2 regions of the Ureibacillus sp. FSL K6-2830 genome follow, and region 1 is predicted to be linked to the other one. Evidence: a T-box and tRNA genes for the amino acid it is inferred to sense, from the RefSeq annotation. Region 1 holds a T-box; the other holds one or more tRNA genes.
What was found. A T-box is a leader RNA that pairs with one kind of tRNA and senses whether it is charged. The one in region 1 lies ahead of NSU17_RS14475 (valine--tRNA ligase), so its partner is inferred to be a tRNA-Val.
Positions count from the first base shown of each region.

Region 2: it has a tRNA-Val gene. The T-box ahead of NSU17_RS14475 (valine--tRNA ligase) is inferred to sense a tRNA for this amino acid. The anticodon was not compared.

Region 1 is NZ_JBBOQR010000001.1:2,910,298-2,919,173, forward strand. Features, by position in the region: gene ccsA (cytochrome c biogenesis protein CcsA) at 1-694, shown strand, start outside; gene hemC (hydroxymethylbilane synthase) at 713-1,642, shown strand; gene NSU17_RS14450 (uroporphyrinogen-III synthase) at 1,635-2,387, shown strand; gene hemB (porphobilinogen synthase) at 2,387-3,367, shown strand; gene hemL (glutamate-1-semialdehyde 2,1-aminomutase) at 3,369-4,658, shown strand; gene NSU17_RS14465 (hypothetical protein) at 4,787-5,665, shown strand; T-box leader at 5,920-6,144, shown strand; gene NSU17_RS14475 (valine--tRNA ligase) at 6,200-8,845, shown strand.
Region 2 is NZ_JBBOQR010000001.1:1,697,266-1,706,141, forward strand. Features, by position in the region: rRNA gene NSU17_RS08350 (16S ribosomal RNA) at 442-1,994, shown strand; rRNA gene NSU17_RS08355 (23S ribosomal RNA) at 2,298-5,224, shown strand; rRNA gene rrf (5S ribosomal RNA) at 5,332-5,447, shown strand; tRNA gene NSU17_RS08365 (tRNA-Val) at 5,456-5,531, shown strand; tRNA gene NSU17_RS08370 (tRNA-Thr) at 5,538-5,613, shown strand; tRNA gene NSU17_RS08375 (tRNA-Lys) at 5,618-5,692, shown strand; tRNA gene NSU17_RS08380 (tRNA-Leu) at 5,697-5,781, shown strand; tRNA gene NSU17_RS08385 (tRNA-Gly) at 5,799-5,873, shown strand; tRNA gene NSU17_RS08390 (tRNA-Leu) at 5,879-5,967, shown strand; tRNA gene NSU17_RS08395 (tRNA-Arg) at 5,984-6,060, shown strand; tRNA gene NSU17_RS08400 (tRNA-Pro) at 6,067-6,143, shown strand; tRNA gene NSU17_RS08405 (tRNA-Ala) at 6,155-6,230, shown strand; rRNA gene NSU17_RS08410 (16S ribosomal RNA) at 6,342-7,894, shown strand; rRNA gene NSU17_RS08415 (23S ribosomal RNA) at 8,198-8,876, shown strand, end outside.

The DNA of each region.
Region 1 (8,876 bases):
TGTTTGGATATTGCAAACAGCTTTTATCGTATTAAGCGTGTTGGAGACTAAACGATTCCCTATATTATCGCTTTCTGAAGGGATTTATTTTTATGCTTGGTTACTTGTAACGTTGTCAATCTTCTTGCATTGCATAGCAAGAACAGATTTACCGGTGTTTTTTATTAATATACTCGGATTTATTTTTATGACAATTCGACTGTTTGCACCAAATAATTTGAATCCAGTATTAAAAACCATGGAATCTGAAATGCTGTTTATACATATTGGTTTTGCCATTTTATCGTATGCAGCATTTTCCCTTTCATTTGTCTTTTCAGTGCTATACTTAATTTTATACCACCTATTAAAAAAGAAAAAATATACAAAACTTTGGTCTCGTTTACCCTCCTTATCTCAAATGGCGACTTGGATGAATTATTCAATCATTATTGGCCTTCCAATCATGGTGATTAGTTTGCTATTAGGACTAGAATCGGCATTTATGAAAGTGGAGGGAGCAATTTCGTTTTTTGATGCAAAAATCATCGGTTCTTTCATAGTGCTTGTCATATATGTAGCTATCATCATGTTAAAGCAGCGAGGAATAATTACGGGACTGTCATTTGCTTGGACTCAAGTTTATGCTTATTTCGTTGTACTCATTAATTTCTTTTTGGGAAGTAAGCTATCCCAATTTCATTTATGGTATTAGCAGAAAGGTAGGTTCATCATGAGAAAAATTATTGTAGGTTCTCGAAAAAGTAAATTAGCATTAACCCAAACAAATTGGTTTATTAACGAATGTAAAAAAGCTGGTTTTCCTTTTGAATTCGAAATTAAAGAAATTGTCACTAAAGGTGATAAAATATTAGACGTTCAATTATCAAAGGTAGGAGGAAAAGGATTATTCGTAAAAGAGATTGAAAAAGCATTGTTAGATAAAGAAATTGATTTTGCGGTGCATTCGATGAAAGATATGCCAGCAGTATTACCGGATGGTTTAACAGTCGGCTGTATTCCGTTCCGCGAAGACCCTCGTGATGCCCTTATTTCAAAAAATCATATTAAGTTCAATGATTTACCAGAAGGGGCAGTTGTAGGGACAAGTTCTTTACGACGCAGTGCTCAACTATTACAAGTGAGACCAGACCTTGAAATCAAATGGATTCGAGGAAATATCGATACTCGATTGAAAAAACTTGAGACGGAAGGTTATGATGCGATTATTCTTGCTGCAGCAGGGTTAAAACGTATGGGATGGTCAAGCGAAGTTGTAACAGAATATTTGGATGTTGACATTTGCTTACCGGCTGTTGCTCAAGGAGCATTAGGAATTGAATGTCGTGAAGATGATGAAGAACTTTTAACAGAACTAGCGAAATTAACAGATAATAACACTAAGAAAGCGGTAACTGCTGAGCGGACGTTTTTAGCTGCGATGGATGGAGGTTGTCAAGTACCGATTGCAGGATATGCAACGGTTGATGGAGATGTCATCACAATGACGGGACTTGTGGCATCACCTGATGGAGCGATTTGTTACAAAGAAACAATTCAAGGAAATGACCCGGTAGAAATTGGAAATAAACTTGCTCAACTTTTAACTGATCAAGGTGCTTATGATTTAATCGCTAAGGTGAAGGCGGAGAACAATGCATAAACCTTTGGAAGGAAAAACGATAATCCTAACTGGTTCAAAAAAAACGTTGTCTATTATAGACGAAATCGATCAGCTTGGGGGAGAAGCGGTAGTTTGTCCGCTCATACAAACTGAAGAAGTAATTAGTATAGAGGACAAAGAGCGACTATTTTCTTGCCTAAACTATGACTGGCTTATTTTTACGAGTCAAAATGGTGTTGAGTTTTTTTATAAAAAAATAGAACGTCATCATTTTAACTTGGCACATTTTTCTAGTAAAATTGCTGCTGTAGGAGAAAAGACGGCCAAACTGTTAGAACAATATGGCTTTACGGTTCATTTCATGCCTACTATTTTCAGCGCTGATACATTTGTAAAAGAATTCCCTTTTGTAAGTGGTACGTCACCAAAATGTTTATTTATTAGAGGGGAATTAGCAAAGGGCACCATAAAGAAAGGGCTGCCATTTCATATCGACGAATGGACGGTATATAAAACGATTGAAAATAGAAAATCCATTGAAACGCTAGTAAAGACGATTCAAACGAATAATGATCCAATTGTTATTTTTGCCAGTCCGTCAGCGGTAGATTGTTTCAATAAATTTGCAGTTTCACAAGTAGGATGGAACCAAATGAAAATCGCTTGCATTGGTCACATAACTAAAGGTGCCGTTGAAAAATATGGTGCCGTTGTTACATATTTTCCGAAGAAATATACGATGCAATCAGTTATTGAAGCGATTATAAAAGGAGAGGAATCATAATGTCACAATTTGAATTCAGAAGACATCGTAGATTACGTGCAAACGCTACAATTCGTTCTATGGTAAGAGAAAACCATTTACACAAAGAAGATTTAATTTACCCTATTTTCGTGATTGAGGGCGAAAACATTAAAAATCCAGTAAAATCTATGCCAGGTGTCTACCAACTTTCTTTGGATAATTTAGATGCTGAGATTGATGAAGTGGTATCACTTGGAATCCCATCAGTGATTTTATTCGGAATTCCTGCTGATAAAGATGCACAAGGAACAGGTGCTTTTCATGACCATGGAATTGTGCAAAAAGCGACTCAACAAATTAAAGAGAGATATCCTCAATTGATGGTCATTGCAGATACATGTTTATGTGAATTTACTGATCATGGTCACTGTGGTTTAGTGGAAGGGGACAAAATTTTGAATGACCCATCCCTTGATATATTAGCTCGCACAGCTGTTTCTCAAGCGAAAGCAGGAGCTGATATCATTGCACCTTCCAATATGATGGATGGGTTTGTAGTGGCCATTCGCCATGCTTTAGATGAAGCTGGATTCCAAGATGTTCCAATCATGTCCTATGCTGTAAAATATGCTTCAAGCTATTACGGACCATTCCGTGAAGCAGCGGAAGGAGCACCGAAATTTGGCGACCGCAAAACATATCAAATGGATCCAGCCAATCGTTTAGAAGCGTTCCGTGAAGCTGAATCCGACATTGAAGAAGGAGCTGATTTCTTAATCGTTAAACCAGCTCTAGCTTACATGGATATTATTCGAGATGTGAAAAACAATTTCCCAGTTCCAGTAGTTGCATACAACGTATCTGGAGAATATGCGATGGTGAAAGCAGCAGCACAAAACGGCTGGATTGATGAAAAGTCTGTTGTGTTAGAAACTTTACTTGGAATGAAGCGTGCGGGTGCTGACTTAATCATTACTTATCATGCTAAAGATGTAGCTCGTTGGTTGGAGGAGAAGTAAAATGCGTACCTATGAAAATTCAGTGAAAGCATTTAAAGAAGCAGTAAATTTAATGCCTGGAGGGGTGAACAGCCCTGTTCGTGCATTCAAATCTGTTAATGCAGAACCGATATTTATTGAATCTGGGGAAGGTGCCATTATTCGTGACATTGACGGCAACGAATATATCGATTATGTGCTTAGCTGGGGGCCGTTAATTTTAGGGCACTCTCATCCAGAAGTTGTGAAAGCAATTCAAGAACAAGCAGCAAAAGGAACTTCTTTTGGTGCACCGACAGTATTAGAAAACAAATTAGCACAAATCGTTATTGAAAGAGTACCTTCAGTTGAAATGGTTCGTTTTGTTTCATCTGGAACAGAAGCGACGATGGCTGCTCTTCGACTAGCTCGAGGATACACAGGCCGTAACATTATAATGAAATTTGAAGGTTCTTACCATGGCCATGGAGATTCATTATTAATTAAAGCGGGATCAGGTGTTGCAACACTTGGTTTACCTGACAGCCCTGGCGTACCTGCAGACGTTGCAAAAAATACAACAACGGTTCCTTATAATGATTTAGAAGCAGTAAAAGCAACATTTGAAAAATTAGGTGACAACATTGCCGCGGTTATTGTAGAACCTGTTGCAGGGAACATGGGGGTTGTTCCACCGAAACGAGGATTTTTAGAAGGTTTACGTGAAATTACGAAACAATATGGTGCTTTGCTTATTTTTGATGAAGTGATGACAGGATTCCGCGTCGATTATCACTGCGCTCAAGGTTACTATGGCATTGATCCAGATTTAACATGCCTTGGAAAAGTTGTGGGAGGCGGACTTCCTGTAGGTGCTTATGCTGGTAAGCGGGAAATCATGGAAAAGGTTGCGCCAAGTGGACCAGTGTATCAAGCAGGAACATTATCAGGTAACCCTCTCGCGATGACTGCTGGAATTGAAACATTATCCCGTTTAACACCTGAATCTTATGACTACTTTAAAAAATTAGGTGACCAATTAGAAGCTGGAATTCGTGAAGCGGCAACAAAATATAACATTCCGCATACAATAAATCGCGCGGGAAGTATGATTGGATTATTCTTAACAAATGAAGATGTAGTTGATTTTAAATCTGCCCAAACTTCCGATTTAACATTATTTGCTGAGTTCTATCGACTCATGCTCGAAGAAGGAATATACTTACCACCTTCCCAATTTGAAGGATTGTTTATTTCAACTGCACATACGGAAGAACATATCGCAAAAACGGTAGATGCATTCCACAAAGTATTTGCAAAATTAGCTCGATAATAATTAGAGTGTCTTTTCCGTTGATAAGGAAGAGACACTCTTTTTTATTTTATAAAGTAATGAGGGATTTTTAATTCTTTAATCATACTTCCGATTCTCGGGCATAGAGTATTACGGGAGGGAAACATATGGCAAAAATCAATTGGGAAATGATGACGCAATTTATTTTTCCAGAAGCTTATGGGATTGTAGAAGAAGTTGTTTCGGTCCAAGTCATCCCGCGTTGGCAACAAACAGAATTAGAAGAATCTCTTCGTTTAACAGGCATTTATCATATTAAAGCAACAGTGAAGTTTAATCCAAAAATAAAGCCAGATTATAGCGAAGGTACGTTAATTGAACATTTAGATTTAAAAGGTGATGAAGGTTACTTTGAATACGCATTGCCTTTAGAAGTTGATTTACCTCGTGAGAAAGTTGCAAAAGATTGTCGACCAGAATTGCTTGTTGATGATATATCCTTTTTTGTATATGATGGCTCAAGCTGTACGTTTAAATGGGAAGTAAAATGCACATTTGATGAACCGGTAGTAGGTGCATTATTCCAAGTAGAATCTGAAGAGAAGGTAGCTGAACGAGTAGCCGTTGTGGCGGCTAATACAGGAGAAGTATTAGAAAGAGCCAAAACTGACCAGCCGCCATCTACATTAGAACATCCACTAGTAAATGAACCATTGCAACAAACAACCCAAAGAACGATTGAAACTACTGACCATTCGTCGAAAATGAATGAAAATCAACGATTACAGGATTCTGATGAATTTACTCTACATGAAAATCCGTCCATTTCCGTAGAACCACCTGAAGAATATAACTTTGTGGAAGAAGCAAAAAAAATTCGAAAAGAAACGGAAGAAGTAAAATTAGTTAATGAATCATCTAGTAAACTATTCATTGATGAAAAGTTTAAGCTTCCTTCTGATTCAGATGACTTCTATAATGAGCTTTCTGAAAATTATAGCGTATTGAAATTTAGATCATATCCGTCCATAACAACCATGAAATGAGGGCAAGTAGAAATAGCAGTAATACATCACCTGTCGTAGGAATAAAAACGACGCGAATAGCTTGAAAAATTGTAATTGGGATACAAATGCTTTTTGCAAAAAAACGTATTTTTCGAAGCCAAGGTGGTAATAACCAAGGATTATAACTTTTTCGTCTTTTGTGGAATAATGACATGGAAATCACTCCTTTCATTTCCTTCAAACTTGAAAACTGCTGCTAAATTTTATACAATGATTTAAGCAGTTGAATACACATTGATGCGATGAATTGGAAGAGTAAAATGATGTTGCATGCTAAAGAGAGGAAACGGTAGCTGAAAAGTTTCCGCATGCACGCATTTGAAGGTAGCCATGGAGCAACTTTTATGAAATTGAAGTAGTAAAAGTCGGTTGAACACCGTTATCGAGATGAGCGCTATTTAGACATTTATTGTCTAAATGGAAAAAAGGTGGTACCGCGAAACTCCTTCGTCCTTTTTGGGATAAGGAGTTTTTTATTTTGCCAAAATTCAATCAACTAAAGGAGGAACATTCATGTCAGAAAACGTGACAATGCCAACTAAGTACGATCCAAATTCAGTTGAACAAGGTCGTTATAAATGGTGGCTAGAAGGGAAATTTTTCGAAGCAGATCCAAATAGTGACAAAAAACCATATTCCATTGTTATTCCACCACCAAACGTAACAGGAAAACTGCATCTTGGTCACGCTTGGGATACAACATTGCAAGATATTATTATTCGCATGAAACGGATGCAAGGATATGATGCATTATGGCTTCCAGGTATGGACCATGCTGGAATTGCAACACAAGCAAAAGTAGAAGCGAAGTTGCGTGAAGAAGGAAAAAGTCGCTACGATTTGGGTCGTGAAAAATTCCTTGAAAAAACGTGGGAATGGAAGGAAGAATATGCTAGCCATATTCGTGAACAATGGGCAAAATTAGGATTGTCATTGGACTATACAAAAGAGCGTTTCACATTGGATGAAGGTTTATCTGATGCTGTAAAAGAAGTGTTCGTACGTCTTTATGAAAAAGGATACATTTATCGCGGCGAACGCATCATCAACTGGGACCCGGAAGCAAAAACTGCTTTATCAGATATCGAAGTAATTTATAAAGAAATCCCTGGTGCCTTCTATCATATGAAATATCCGCTTGCGGACGGCTCAGGTTATTTGGAAGTTGCTACTACACGACCTGAAACAATGCTTGGGGATACTGCTGTAGCTGTTCATCCTGAAGATGAACGTTATAAACCGTACATCGGCAAAACAGTAATCTTACCGCTTGTCAATCGTGAAATTCCAATCGTAGCAGATGAATATGTGGATATGGAATTTGGTACAGGTGTTGTGAAAATTACACCAGCCCATGATCCAAATGACTTTGAAGTAGGAAACCGTCACAATTTAGAACGAATTTTAGTAATGAATGAAGACGGTACAATGAACGAAAATGCTGGCAAATATCAAGGTTTAGACCGATTTGAATGCCGCAAGCAAATTGTGGAAGACTTAAAACAACAAGGCTACTTAATAAAAATTGAGGAACATACGCATTCCGTTGGACACTCTGAGCGTTCTGGGGCAATAGTCGAGCCTTATTTATCTAAACAATGGTTCGTAAAAATGAAGCCTCTTGCAGAAGCGGCATTAAAACTTCAACAAGATGAAGAAAATAAAGTGAATTTTGTTCCACCACGCTTTGAAAATACGTATATTCATTGGATGGAAAATATTAAAGACTGGTGTATTTCTCGTCAGCTTTGGTGGGGCCATCAAATTCCTGCTTGGTATCATAATGAAACGGGTGAAATTTATGTTGGAAAAGAACCACCTAAAGATGCGGAAAATTGGACGCAAGATCCGGACGTATTAGATACGTGGTTCTCTAGTGCATTATGGCCATTCTCAACAATGGGTTGGCCGGATACACATCATGAATTATATCAACGCTATTATCCAACAAATACGCTCGTTACAGGTTATGACATCATCTTCTTCTGGGTATCCCGCATGATTTTCCAAGGGCTCGAATTTACAGGAAACCGCCCATTTAAAGACGTGCTCATTCATGGCTTAGTTCGTGACGGGGAAGGACGTAAAATGAGTAAGTCCCTTGGAAACGGTGTAGACCCAATGGATGTGATTGACCAGTACGGTGCAGACTCTCTACGCTACTTCTTAGCAACCGGCTCTACACCAGGTCAAGACTTACGTTATACGAATGAAAAAGTCGAAGCGATTTGGAATTTTGCAAATAAAATTTGGAATGCATCTCGCTTTGCACTCATGAATATGAACGGTTTAAAATACGAAGAAATTGATTTATCCGGTGAATTGAGTGTTAGCGATAAATGGATTTTGACACGATTAAATGAAACGATTGAAAAAGTAACAGACTTAGCTGAACGTTATGAGTTCGGTGAAGTTGGGCGTGAATTGTACAACTTCATTTGGGATGACTTCTGTTCATGGTATATTGAAATGGCGAAGCTTCCACTATATGGAGACGATGAAGCGGCAAAACTTACAACTCGCTCCGTACTTGCGTATGTGCTTGACAATACAATGCGCCTACTTCATCCAATGATGCCATTCATTACAGAAGAAATTTGGCAACACCTTCCACATGAAGGAGAATCCATCACTGTTGCTGAGTGGCCAAAAGTAAGACCAGAATTTAATTTCAAAGAAGAATCTAATCATATGAAACTTCTTATGGACATTATACGTTCAGTTCGAAATATCCGTGCAGAAGTGAATACGCCAATCAGCAAAAAAGTTCCTTTATTTATTAAAGCGAAAGATGCGGAAACAGTAAAAATTCTAGAGGACAATAAAGCTTATATTGAGAAGTTCTGTAATCCAGAACAATTAGTGATTGGGGAACAGGTTGCAACACCTGAAAAATCGATGACAGCAGTTGTGACAGGTGCAGAGCTATTCTTGCCGTTAGCAGGGCTCATTAACTTAGAAGAAGAAATTGCACGTCTTGAAAAAGAGTTAGATAAATGGGCGAAGGAAGTAAAATTAGTATCTGGCAAGCTTTCCAACGAGAACTTCGTGAAAAAAGCTCCGGAAGCACTAGTTGCTAAAGAACGTGAAAAACTTGCTGACTATCAAGAAAAATATGATACAGTGAAAAAACGTTTGGATGAATTGAAGCAAATGTAATCATTTTTTGATTTTGAAATTCGCTCAAGCT
Region 2 (8,876 bases), 1.2 Mb from region 1:
TTACATCAGAATAGTGAGGGAGTTTTACATTATTTGATTTTATTTAGAGAACTTATATCATTTTTAGTTGAATGATATAAGGGGATATTGTTTTCAAACAATAAAAAAATTAAATGTAAAATAATTTATAACGCTAGACAAAAAAATGTTGAAAAATATGTTGACATTTGATTAGGTAAGGTGATAATATATAAAAGCTGTCGCTAAGAGAAAGTAATTCTAATAGAGCTCTTAACGAAAGTGATAAAAAATGAAAAAACTCCAAAAAAGTTGTTGACGAAAAAAATAACAAACGATATAATAAAAGAGTTGTTTCAAAAAAAAGAAAAATGAACCTTGAAAACTGAACAACAAAACGTTAATGCAATAAATTATCTAGTTGTTAACCCTCGTTAACAAACTAGATTCGGACATTCAATTTTTGAGCAAATCAAATTTTCTTTTATGGAGAGTTTGATCCTGGCTCAGGACGAACGCTGGCGGCGTGCCTAATACATGCAAGTCGAGCGAACCAATTGAAAGCCTAGCTTTCATGAGGTTAGCGGCGGACGGGTGAGTAACACGTGGGTAACCTGCCCTATAGACTGGGATAACTCGCGGAAACGCGTGCTAATACCGGATAACACATCAAAGTGCATGCTTTGATGTTGAAAGATGGTTCTGCTATCACTATAGGATGGGCCCGCGGCGCATTAGCTTGTTGGTGGGGTAACGGCCTACCAAGGCGACGATGCGTAGCCGACCTGAGAGGGTGATCGGCCACACTGGGACTGAGACACGGCCCAGACTCCTACGGGAGGCAGCAGTAGGGAATCTTCCACAATGGGCGAAAGCCTGATGGAGCAACGCCGCGTGAGCGAAGAAGGTCTTCGGATCGTAAAGCTCTGTTGTAAGGGAAGAACAAGTGCAGTAGTAACTGGCTGCACCTTGACGGTACCTTACTAGAAAGCCACGGCTAACTACGTGCCAGCAGCCGCGGTAATACGTAGGTGGCAAGCGTTGTCCGGAATTATTGGGCGTAAAGCGCGCGCAGGCGGTTTCTTAAGTCTGATGTGAAAGCCCCCGGCTTAACCGGGGAGGGTCATTGGAAACTGGGAGACTTGAGTGCAGGAGAGGGAAGCGGAATTCCATGTGTAGCGGTGAAATGCGTAGAGATATGGAGGAACACCAGTGGCGAAGGCGGCTTCCTGGCCTGTAACTGACGCTGAGGCGCGAAAGCGTGGGGAGCAAACAGGATTAGATACCCTGGTAGTCCACGCCGTAAACGATGAGTGCTAAGTGTTAGGGGGTTTCCACCCCTTAGTGCTGCAGCTAACGCATTAAGCACTCCGCCTGGGGAGTACGGTCGCAAGACTGAAACTCAAAGGAATTGACGGGGGCCCGCACAAGCGGTGGAGCATGTGGTTTAATTCGAAGCAACGCGAAGAACCTTACCAGGTCTTGACATCCCGCTGACCGCTATGGAGACATAGCCTTCCCTTCGGGGACAGCGGTGACAGGTGGTGCATGGTTGTCGTCAGCTCGTGTCGTGAGATGTTGGGTTAAGTCCCGCAACGAGCGCAACCCTTGTCCTTAGTTGCCATCATTCAGTTGGGCACTCTAAGGAGACTGCCGTACAAATACGGAGGAAGGTGGGGATGACGTCAAATCATCATGCCCCTTATGACCTGGGCTACACACGTGCTACAATGGACGGTACAAACGGTCGCGAAGTCGCGAGACGGAGCCAATCCGAAAAAACCGTTCTCAGTTCGGATTGCAGGCTGCAACTCGCCTGCATGAAGCCGGAATCGCTAGTAATCGCGGATCAGCATGCCGCGGTGAATACGTTCCCGGGCCTTGTACACACCGCCCGTCACACCACGAGAGTCTGTAACACCCGAAGTCGGTGAGGTAACCCTTTCGGGAGCCAGCCGCCGAAGGTGGGACAGATGATTGGGGTGAAGTCGTAACAAGGTAGCCGTATCGGAAGGTGCGGCTGGATCACCTCCTTTCTAAGGATATTTACGGAAGCATTAGCGTTTTGTGTTCAGTTTTGAAGGTTTATGACCTTCAAAGTTATAGTGTTGTTCTTTGAAAACTGGATAAACGACATTGAAAGCAAGCAATTTACTGTAAAGCGCAAACAACTAGGCTAACACGACGTAAATGCGACGTGGATTAAAGCCGTAAGGGTTGCGAGACGCAAGCAAGACAAGGGAATGAGCGAGTGAGAACCGGAGTGTACTATATGCGTACATGAGGATTCGAACGAGCGAAATTGACGAAGTATTGCGCAGCGTATCGAAAACCGTAAAGGTTAAGTTGTTAAGGGCGCACGGTGGATGCCTTGGCACTAGGAGCCGATGAAGGACGGGACTAACACCGATATGCTTCGGGGAGCTGTAAGTAAGCTTTGATCCGGAGATTTCCGAATGGGGGAACCCACTGTTCGTAATGGAACAGTATCTTAACGTGAATCCATAGCGTTAAGAAGGCACACCCAGGGAACTGAAACATCTAAGTACCTGGAGGAGAAGAAAGAAAAATCGATTCCCTGAGTAGCGGCGAGCGAAACGGGAACAGCCCAAACCAAGAGGCTTGCCTCTTGGGGTTGTAGGACACTCTATACGGAGTTACAAAAGGATGGGTTAGACGAACCGTTCTGGAAAGGACGGCCAGAGAAGGTAAAAGCCCTGTAGTCGAAAATCCATCCTCTCCTGAGTGGATCCTGAGTACGGCGGAACACGTGAAATTCCGTCGGAATCCGGGAGGACCATCTCCCAAGGCTAAATACTCCCTAGTGACCGATAGTGAACCAGTACCGTGAGGGAAAGGTGAAAAGCACCCCGGGAGGGGAGTGAAAGAGAACCTGAAACCGTGTGCCTACAAGTAGTCAGAGCCCGTTAACGGGTGATGGCGTGCCTTTTGTAGAATGAACCGGCGAGTTACGATTACGTGCAAGGTTAAGCAGAAAATGCGGAGCCGCAGCGAAAGCGAGTCTGAATAGGGCGTTTTGAGTACGTGGTCGTAGACCCGAAACCAGGTGATCTACCCATGTCCAGGGTGAAGGTGAGGTAACACTCACTGGAGGCCCGAACCCACGCACGTTGAAAAGTGCGGGGATGAGGTGTGGGTAGCGGAGAAATTCCAATCGAACTTGGAGATAGCTGGTTCTCTCCGAAATAGCTTTAGGGCTAGCCTCGTGTGAAGAATACTGGAGGTAGAGCACTGTTTGGACTAGGGGCCCACCTCGGGTTACCGAATTCAGACAAACTCCGAATGCCAGCTATTTATACACGGGAGTCAGACTACGAGTGATAAGATCCGTGGTCAAAAGGGAAACAGCCCAGACCACCAGCTAAGGTCCCAAAGTAATCGTTAAGTGGAAAAGGATGTGGCGTTGCTTAGACAACCAGGATGTTGGCTTAGAAGCAGCCATCATTTAAAGAGTGCGTAATAGCTCACTGGTCGAGTGACGCTGCGCCGAAAATGTATCGGGGCTAAACGATTCACCGAAGCTGTGGATTCGTGCGTTGCACGAGTGGTAGGAGAGCGTTCTAAGTGCGTCGAAGTCAGACCGGAAGGACTGGTGGAGCGCTTAGAAGTGAGAATGCCGGTATGAGTAGCGAAAGATGGGTGAGAATCCCATCCACCGAATGACTAAGGTTTCCTGAGGAAGGCTCGTCCGCTCAGGGTTAGTCGGGACCTAAGTCGAGGCCGAAAGGCGTAGACGATGGACAACAGGTTGATATTCCTGTACCACCTCCCCGCCGTTTGAGTGATGGGGGGACGCAGGAGGATAGGGAATGCACGCCGTTGGTCGAGCGTGTCCAAGCAGCAAGGCGTGGAAGTAGGCAAATCCGCTTCCTAATACGCCGAGCTGTGATGGGGAGCGCGTTATGCGCGAAGTTCCTGATTTCACACTGCCAAGAAAAGCCTCTAGCGAGGCGGGAGGTGCCCGTACCGCAAACCGACACAGGTAGTCGAGGAGAGAATCCTAAGGTGAGCGAGAGAACTCTCGTTAAGGAACTCGGCAAAATGACCCCGTAACTTCGGGAGAAGGGGTGCTCATTGGGGTGCAAGCCCTGATGAGCCGCAGTGAATAGGCCCAGGCGACTGTTTAGCAAAAACACAGGTCTCTGCAAAACCGTAAGGTGAAGTATAGGGGCTGACGCCTGCCCGGTGCTGGAAGGTTAAGAGGAGGAGTTAGCGCAAGCGAAGCTCCGAATTGAAGCCCCAGTAAACGGCGGCCGTAACTATAACGGTCCTAAGGTAGCGAAATTCCTTGTCGGGTAAGTTCCGACCCGCACGAAAGGCGTAACGATCTGGGCACTGTCTCAACGAGAGACTCGGTGAAATTATAGTACCTGTGAAGATGCAGGTTACCCGCGACAGGACGGAAAGACCCCGTGGAGCTTTACTGTAACCTGATATTGAATTTCGGTGCAACTTGTACAGGATAGGTAGGAGCCGTAGAAGGGGGAGCGCCAGCTTCCCTGGAGGCGCCCTTGGGATACTACCCTGGTTGTACTGAAATTCTAACCCGCAAGCCTGATCGGCTTGGGAGACAGTGTCAGGTGGACAGTTTGACTGGGGCGGTCGCCTCCTAAAAGGTAACGGAGGCGCCCAAAGGTTCCCTCAGAATGGTTGGAAATCATTCGCAGAGTGTAAAGGCATAAGGGAGCTTGACTGCGAGACCTACAAGTCGAGCAGGGTCGAAAGACGGGCTTAGTGATCCGGTGGTTCCGCATGGAAGGGCCATCGCTCAACGGATAAAAGCTACCCCGGGGATAACAGGCTTATCTCCCCCAAGAGTCCACATCGACGGGGAGGTTTGGCACCTCGATGTCGGCTCATCGCATCCTGGGGCTGTAGTCGGTCCCAAGGGTTGGGCTGTTCGCCCATTAAAGCGGTACGCGAGCTGGGTTCAGAACGTCGTGAGACAGTTCGGTCCCTATCCGTCGTGGGCGTAGGAAATTTGAGAGGAGCTGTCCTTAGTACGAGAGGACCGGGATGGACACACCGCTGGTGTACCAGTTGTCTTGCCAAAGGCACCGCTGGGTAGCTATGTGTGGACGGGATAAGTGCTGAAAGCATCTAAGCATGAAGCCCCCCTCAAGATGAGATTTCCCATTGCATAAGCAAGTAAGATCCCTCAAAGACGATGAGGTAGATAGGTCCGAGGTGGAAGCACGGTGACGTGTGGAGCTGACGGATACTAATCGATCGAGGACTTAACCAATCATTTCAATGTCGTTATCCAGTTTTGAGAGAACAAAAATTATTTTAAAAAAACACTTGCAATTCTTTGATTAAGTGATATAATAGTTCTTGTCTCAAAACAAATAGTCTAGTGACGATGGCAAAGAGGATACACCCGTTCCCATACCGAACACGGAAGTTAAGCTCTTTAGCGCCGATGGTAGTAAGGGGCTTCCCCTTGTGAGAGTAGGACGTTGCTAGGCTAATATATGGAGGATTAGCTCAGCTGGGAGAGCACCTGCCTTACAAGCAGGGGGTCGGCGGTTCGATCCCGTCATCCTCCACCATATCATGCCGGTGTAGCTCAATTGGCAGAGCAACTGACTTGTAATCAGTAGGTTGAGGGTTCGATTCCTTTCGCCGGCACCATCATGAGCCATTAGCTCAGTGGTAGAGCATCTGACTTTTAATCAGAGGGTCGAAGGTTCAAGTCCTTCATGGCTCACCATTTTGCGGGTGTGGCGGAATTGGCAGACGCACTAGACTTAGGATCTAGCGCCTCACGGCGTGGGGGTTCGACTCCCTCCACCCGCACCATTTAAAATATAATTATTGCGGAAGTAGTTCAGTGGTAGAACACCACCTTGCCAAGGTGGGGGTCGCGGGTTCGAACCCCGTCTTCCGCTCCAATAATGCCGGGGTGGCGGAATTGGCAGACGCACAGGACTTAAAATCCTGCGGTAGGTGACTACCGTACCGGTTCGACTCCGGTCCTCGGCACCATGTAAAATAGAAGTTAGCGCCAGTAGCTCAATTGGATAGAGCGTCTGACTACGGATCAGAAGGTTGTGGGTTCGACTCCTGCCTGGCGCGCCATAAAATCGGGAAGTAGCTCAGCTTGGTAGAGCACTTGGTTTGGGACCAAGGGGTCGCAGGTTCGAATCCTGTCTTCCCGACCATACATTATATTGGGGCATTAGCTCAGCTGGGAGAGCGCCTGCCTTGCACGCAGGAGGTCAGCGGTTCGATCCCGCTATGCTCCACCATGAACCTTGAAAACTGAACAACAAAACGTTAATGTAATAAATTATCTAGTTGTTAACCCTCGTTGACAAACTAGATTCGGACATTCAATTTTTGAGCAAATCAAATTTTCTTTTATGGAGAGTTTGATCCTGGCTCAGGACGAACGCTGGCGGCGTGCCTAATACATGCAAGTCGAGCGAACCAATTGAAAGCCTAGCTTTCATGAGGTTAGCGGCGGACGGGTGAGTAACACGTGGGTAACCTGCCCTATAGACTGGGATAACTCGCGGAAACGCGTGCTAATACCGGATAACACATCAAAGTGCATGCTTTGATGTTGAAAGATGGTTCTGCTATCACTATAGGATGGGCCCGCGGCGCATTAGCTTGTTGGTGGGGTAACGGCCTACCAAGGCGACGATGCGTAGCCGACCTGAGAGGGTGATCGGCCACACTGGGACTGAGACACGGCCCAGACTCCTACGGGAGGCAGCAGTAGGGAATCTTCCACAATGGGCGAAAGCCTGATGGAGCAACGCCGCGTGAGCGAAGAAGGTCTTCGGATCGTAAAGCTCTGTTGTAAGGGAAGAACAAGTGCAGTAGTAACTGGCTGCACCTTGACGGTACCTTACTAGAAAGCCACGGCTAACTACGTGCCAGCAGCCGCGGTAATACGTAGGTGGCAAGCGTTGTCCGGAATTATTGGGCGTAAAGCGCGCGCAGGCGGTTTCTTAAGTCTGATGTGAAAGCCCCCGGCTTAACCGGGGAGGGTCATTGGAAACTGGGAGACTTGAGTGCAGGAGAGGGAAGCGGAATTCCATGTGTAGCGGTGAAATGCGTAGAGATATGGAGGAACACCAGTGGCGAAGGCGGCTTCCTGGCCTGTAACTGACGCTGAGGCGCGAAAGCGTGGGGAGCAAACAGGATTAGATACCCTGGTAGTCCACGCCGTAAACGATGAGTGCTAAGTGTTAGGGGGTTTCCACCCCTTAGTGCTGCAGCTAACGCATTAAGCACTCCGCCTGGGGAGTACGGTCGCAAGACTGAAACTCAAAGGAATTGACGGGGGCCCGCACAAGCGGTGGAGCATGTGGTTTAATTCGAAGCAACGCGAAGAACCTTACCAGGTCTTGACATCCCGCTGACCGCTATGGAGACATAGCCTTCCCTTCGGGGACAGCGGTGACAGGTGGTGCATGGTTGTCGTCAGCTCGTGTCGTGAGATGTTGGGTTAAGTCCCGCAACGAGCGCAACCCTTGTCCTTAGTTGCCATCATTCAGTTGGGCACTCTAAGGAGACTGCCGTACAAATACGGAGGAAGGTGGGGATGACGTCAAATCATCATGCCCCTTATGACCTGGGCTACACACGTGCTACAATGGACGGTACAAACGGTCGCGAAGTCGCGAGACGGAGCCAATCCGAAAAAACCGTTCTCAGTTCGGATTGCAGGCTGCAACTCGCCTGCATGAAGCCGGAATCGCTAGTAATCGCGGATCAGCATGCCGCGGTGAATACGTTCCCGGGCCTTGTACACACCGCCCGTCACACCACGAGAGTCTGTAACACCCGAAGTCGGTGAGGTAACCCTTTCGGGAGCCAGCCGCCGAAGGTGGGACAGATGATTGGGGTGAAGTCGTAACAAGGTAGCCGTATCGGAAGGTGCGGCTGGATCACCTCCTTTCTAAGGATATTTACGGAAGCATTAGCGTTTTGTGTTCAGTTTTGAAGGTTTATGACCTTCAAAGTTATAGTGTTGTTCTTTGAAAACTGGATAAACGACATTGAAAGCAAGCAATTTACTGTAAAGCGCAAACAACTAGGCTAACACGACGTAAATGCGACGTGGATTAAAGCCGTAAGGGTTGCGAGACGCAAGCAAGACAAGGGAATGAGCGAGTGAGAACCGGAGTGTACTATATGCGTACATGAGGATTCGAACGAGCGAAATTGACGAAGTATTGCGCAGCGTATCGAAAACCGTAAAGGTTAAGTTGTTAAGGGCGCACGGTGGATGCCTTGGCACTAGGAGCCGATGAAGGACGGGACTAACACCGATATGCTTCGGGGAGCTGTAAGTAAGCTTTGATCCGGAGATTTCCGAATGGGGGAACCCACTGTTCGTAATGGAACAGTATCTTAACGTGAATCCATAGCGTTAAGAAGGCACACCCAGGGAACTGAAACATCTAAGTACCTGGAGGAGAAGAAAGAAAAATCGATTCCCTGAGTAGCGGCGAGCGAAACGGGAACAGCCCAAACCAAGAGGCTTGCCTCTTGGGGTTGTAGGACACTCTATACGGAGTTACAAAAGGATGGATTAGATGAACCGTTCTGGAAAGGACGGCCAGAGAAGGTAAAAGCCCTGTAGTCGAAAATCCATCCTCTCCTGAGTGGATCCTGAGTACGGCGGAACACGTGAAATTCCGTCGGAATCCGGGAGGACCATCTCCCAAGGCTAAATACTCCCTAGTGACCGATAGTGAACCAGTACCGTGAGGGAAAGGTGAAAAGCACCCCGGGAGGGGAGTGAAAGAGAACCTGAAACCGTGTGCCTACAAGTAGTCAGAGCCCGTTAACGGGTGATGGCGTGCCTTTTGTAGAATGAACCGGCGAGTTACGATTACGTGCAAGGTTAAGCAGAAAATGCGGAGCCGCAGCGAAAG